2 regions of the Streptomyces sp. NPDC006259 genome follow, and region 1 is predicted to be linked to the other one. Evidence: riboswitches for the same ligand, from Rfam matches in the RefSeq annotation. Region 1 holds a riboswitch; the other holds the start of a gene.
The links. A riboswitch is a leader RNA that binds a small molecule or an ion and turns the genes downstream of it on or off. The one in region 1 is predicted to bind glycine.
Positions count from the first base shown of each region.

Region 1 (2,385 bases):
GAATTCTCCTGTACGCCGGGGAGTGCTGATGGATGGGGGACAGCTGGAAACACGCGTGAACAGCGAAAATGTGCGCAGGGTCACGCGTGAGGGGGTCTGGGCCCGGCTTTCGGGCCGTGCGTCAGTCTCTACTTCTCGCGCTTGTAGAACGGCAGCGCCACGACCTCGTACGCCTCGTGGCTGCCCCGGATGTCCACGCCGACACCCGCCGTGCCCGGCGCCGCGTGGGCGGCGTCGACGTACGCCATCGCGATCGGCTTGCCCAGCGTGGGGGAGGGGGCGCCGGAGGTGACCTCGCCGATCACCTCGCCGCCCGCGACCACGGCGTACCCGGCGCGCGGGACACGGCGGCCCTCGGCGACCAGGCCGACGAGGACGCGCGGCGGGTTCGTCGCGGCGCGCTCGGCGGCCGCGGCGAGCGCCTCGCGGCCCACGAAGTCGCCGTCCTTGTCGAACTTCACGACCCGGCCGAGGCCGGCGTCGAAGGGGGTCAGCGCGGTCGACAGCTCATGCCCGTACAGCGGCATGCCCGCCTCCAGGCGGAGCGTGTCCCGGCAGGACAGGCCGCAGGGGATCAGCCCGACGCCCTCGCCGGCCTTCGTCAGGGCCTGCCACAGCTCGACGGCGTGCTCCGGCTTCACGAACAGCTCGAAGCCGTCCTCGCCGGTGTAGCCGGTGCGCGCGACGAGCGCGGGGACACCGGCGACGGTACCGGGCAGGCCGGCGTAGTACCTGAGGCCGTCGAGGTCGGCGTCGGTGAGGGACTTCAGGACGCCGGCGGCCTCGGGGCCCTGGACGGCGAGGAGCGCGTAGGCGTCGCGGTCGTCGCGCACCCGCGCGTCGAAGCCCCCGGCGCGCGCGGTCAGCGCGTCCAGGACGACCTGGGCGTTGGAGGCGTTGGCGACGACCATGAACTCGGTGTCGGCGAGCCGGTAGACGATGAGGTCGTCGAGGATGCCGCCGTCGGCGTCGCAGATCATGGTGTAGCGGGCCCGGCCCACGCCCACGGCCGCGATGTTGCCGACCAGGGCGAAGTTCAGCAGAGCGCCCGCCTGCGGGCCGGTGACGGTGATCTCGCCCATGTGGGACAGGTCGAAGAGGCCGGCCCGGGTGCGTACGGCGTGGTGCTCGTCGCGCTCGGAGCCGTAGCGCAGGGGCATGTCCCAGCCGGCGAAGTCGGTCATGGTGGCACCGAGCGAGCGATGCAGGGCATCGAGGGCGGTGTGGCGGAGCGGGGTACTGCTCATCGGGCGTTCGTCTCCCAGGGCATGACGGCGAGGTCGTTCCTCCCCATCTGTCATCGGAACCTGAGAGGTTCGCCATGACCGCCGCGAACGGCTCCGGTCATGGGTTGCACCTTGGGTGGAGCCACCACACGGTGACCCGCTTTTCAGATGTGCCTCGCCCGCGCGGTAACGGGGCCTGAGAGATTCAAGGGAGGGACTTGCTCCTTCGGCGCCCCAGCGATGCTGTCGGTGGGGACTCTCCCGCGCGGATTCAAACGGCCGGTATGCAGTTGGGCGGCCATCATCGCACGCCCCGCCCGATCACGGCATACCGGATCTGTAACCGGCCTGTGGCGGTAAGCGCACGAAAACGCCGGACAGCGCGCATTACCTTCTCTTTACGCTCGACGGGGAGAAGACTTGTCTCACCCCAGGGGAGGACGAACACGGTGAACAGGACCACGGCACTCGCCGCCGGCTCGGCACTCGCACTGCCCGCCCAGCCGCAGGCCACGGCCCGGGAGGCGTGCGACGCACCGCCCGCCCCGGTCGTCCGCGACCTGCGCGACCGCGCCGGCCACAGCCCGCACGGCCTGCTGTTCGGGCCCCGCGACCTGGTCGTCGTCACGGGACTGCCCGGCAGCGGCAAGTCGACGCTGATGAAGCGCACGGTCACGGGCGTCCGCGTCGACTCCCAGGACACCCGCGACTGCTGGGACGCCCGCATGCCGCGCGCCCTGCCGTACGCCCTGTACCGCCCGTTGGTCCGCCTCTCGCACTACGCCGGTCTGCGCCGCGCGCTGCGCACCGGTGAGGGCGTCGTGGTGCACGACTGCGGAACGCAGGCCTGGGTGCGCGCGTGGCTGGCCCGTGAGGCCCGCCGCCGCGACGGCACCCTGCACCTGGTGCTGCTCGACGTCACGGTGGACACCGCCCTGGAGGGCCAGCGCGAGCGCGGCCGGGGCGTCTCCCGGTACGCGTTCCGGCGCCACCGCCGGGCCGCCTCCCGCCTGCTGCGCGCGGCGTACGAGGGCCGTCTGCCCGAGGGCTGCGGCTCGACGGTCCTCCTGGACCGCGCCGCCGCCGACACCCTGCGCCGCATCGCCTTCACCGGCTGACCGCCCGACCGCCCGTCTTCCCTTCGGCGGACGGCCCGGGG
Region 1 covers NZ_JBIAHY010000009.1:318,330-320,714, reverse strand. Annotated here, with positions in the region: gene gcvT (glycine cleavage system aminomethyltransferase GcvT) at 129-1,247, opposite strand; glycine riboswitch at 1,401-1,500, opposite strand; gene ACFYO5_RS32985 (AAA family ATPase) at 1,676-2,344, shown strand.

Region 2 (2,385 bases), on a different contig from region 1:
CCGAGGCGTAGCGGTGGGTTCGCCGCGCGATCGCGCGGAGCCCGTCGGGCCCGTGGTAGACGGCGTACATGCCGGCCATGACGGCGAGCAGCACCTGCGCCGTACAGATGTTGCTGGTCGCCTTCTCCCGGCGGATGTGCTGCTCACGCGTCTGCAGCGCCAGGCGGTACGCCCTGTTGCCGTCCACGTCGACGGACACGCCCACGAGCCGTCCGGGCAGGCTGCGCGCGAACTTCTCGCGGACGGCCATGTAGCCGGCGTGCGGCCCGCCGAAGCCCATCGGCACGCCGAACCGCTGCGTGGTCCCGATCGCGATGTCCGCGCCCAGCTCACCGGGTGACGTCAGCAGCGTCAGCGCGAGCAGGTCGGCGGCGACGGTGACGAGCGCCCCCAGCTCGTGCGCCTGCTCGACGACCGGCTTCAGGTCGCGCACGGCTCCGGAGGCGCCGGGGTACTGGATCAGCACGCCGTTGATCTCCCGCGCGGCGATGTCGGCCGGGATGCCGTCGCTGAGATCGGCCACGACGACCTCGACGCCGGTCGGCTCGGCGCGGGTCTCGATCACGGCGATGGTCTGCGGCAGCGCGTCCGCGTCGATCAGGAAGAGGCCCTTCTTGTTCTTCCCCATGCGCCGGGAGAGCGCCATCGCCTCGGCGGCCGCCGTGCCCTCGTCGAGCAGGGACGCGCCGGAGGTCGGCAGTCCGGTCAGATCGGCGACCATGGTCTGGAAGTTCAGCAGCGCCTCGAGCCGACCCTGTGAGATCTCCGGCTGGTACGGCGTGTAGGCGGTGTACCAGGCCGGGTTCTCCATGACGTTGCGCAGGATGACGGGCGGGGTGAAGGTGCCGTGGTAACCGAGCCCGATCATCGAGTCCAGGACCTGGTTGCGGTCGGCGAGCGTCCGCAGCTCGGCCAGCACCTCGGCCTCGGTCCGCGCGTCCGGCAGGTCCAGCCTGTCGGCGTTCTTGATCACATCGGGAACCGCGGCGGCGGTCAGCTCGTCCAGCGAGCCGTAACCGACCTGCGCGAGCATCTTGGCCCGCGCCTCCTGGTCGGGCCCGATGTGGCGCTGCTCGAAGGGGATTCCCTGTTCGAGGTCGGAGAGCGGAATGCGATGGGCGGTCATTGCGGAGGCCTCCTGGTCAGACACGACCTTCGAGGGGCACCACTGGCGGGTACCCGGACGGCCTCCCCCTCTGTCATCTCGAACCTGAGAGCTTCACCGGCCGCCCGAGGGCGCCCGGCTTTCACCGTCGGTGAGAACGGGAGCCGTCGACGCCGTCGGCACCCGCCCTGCTTTCCAGAGTGACCTCGTCCGTGCGGTACGTGAGCCTGAGAGATTCCGGGGAGGATTTGCTCCTTCGGCGCCTCCGGTGATCTCCGGAGGACTCTCCCGCACGGGGTCAGCAGCCGTTGCCAGACTACCAGCGAGGTCAATGAGGCCTCCTTTCGAGTGGCCGCCACCCCCGATGTGCTCTTTTGTAGTTCTTACGGCGAGTTTGCGACCAAGTGGAGGGGCCCGTGCAGACCGACATCGATCCGCGCAACCTGATCGGCCGCAAGGCGTTCGACCGCAACGGCACCAAGATCGGCACCATCGACGAGGTCTACCTCGACGACGCGACGGGCGTGCCCGAATGGGCGGCCATACGCACCGGCCTGTTCAGCAGGGACGCCTTCGTCCCCCTGGAGCCCAGCGAACTGATCGACGGCACCCTCCACGTCCCCTTCGACCGCGCCCTCATCAAGGACGCCCCCGACTTCGGCGTGGGCCGCCACCTCTCCCCCGATCAGGAACTCCAGCTCTACCACCACTACGGCCTCGATCTGGCCGCTCCGCCACCGCTGCCGGACCTTGACTTCGGCAGGCTGGCGGGCACGGAGGAGACCTGACCGGAGCCGGCCGCAGACCTGGATCAACGCCTCGAGCACCCCCTCGGGGTCGTGGAGGGCGCGGGCCCCGTCGGTGACGACGCGTCGCGTGCCGGCGTCGACCGGATCGGTGCGCGCCCGGTCGAGGGACCCGATGCCGACCTCGACCTCCAGACCGGAGCGGTGACGTACCGCCATTCGGTGACGGGGCCCCAGGCCCGGTTGCGGATCAGCTCGCCCAGCGCGAGTTCGCTCACCAGGCCGTCCTTCGCGGTGCACCGACCCGGACCGGTCGTCAGCACGACGAGATCGACATCCGAGTCCGCTCGCACCGCGCCCCGCGCGCAGGACCCGACCAGCAGCACCCCGGCGAGGTCCTCGCGTGCCGCAGCCCATCCCGCGACCCGCTCGATCACCGCGCGGACCTCTTCACGCCGCTCCGCCGAGACCCCGGCCGCGCCCGCTCACTTCTCCTCGTCAGCCACCGCGCACCCCCTCCCTCCACCCCGTCAC
Region 2 covers NZ_JBIAHY010000002.1:10,423-12,807, reverse strand. Annotated here, with positions in the region: gene gcvP (aminomethyl-transferring glycine dehydrogenase) at 1-1,126, opposite strand, end outside; glycine riboswitch at 1,311-1,406, opposite strand; gene ACFYO5_RS06185 (PRC-barrel domain-containing protein) at 1,522-1,893, shown strand; gene ACFYO5_RS06180 (hypothetical protein) at 1,917-2,204, opposite strand; gene ACFYO5_RS06175 (DNA polymerase IV) at 2,382-2,385, opposite strand, start outside.
Region 2: another riboswitch for glycine. It lies ahead of gcvP (aminomethyl-transferring glycine dehydrogenase); the one in region 1 lies ahead of gcvT (glycine cleavage system aminomethyltransferase GcvT).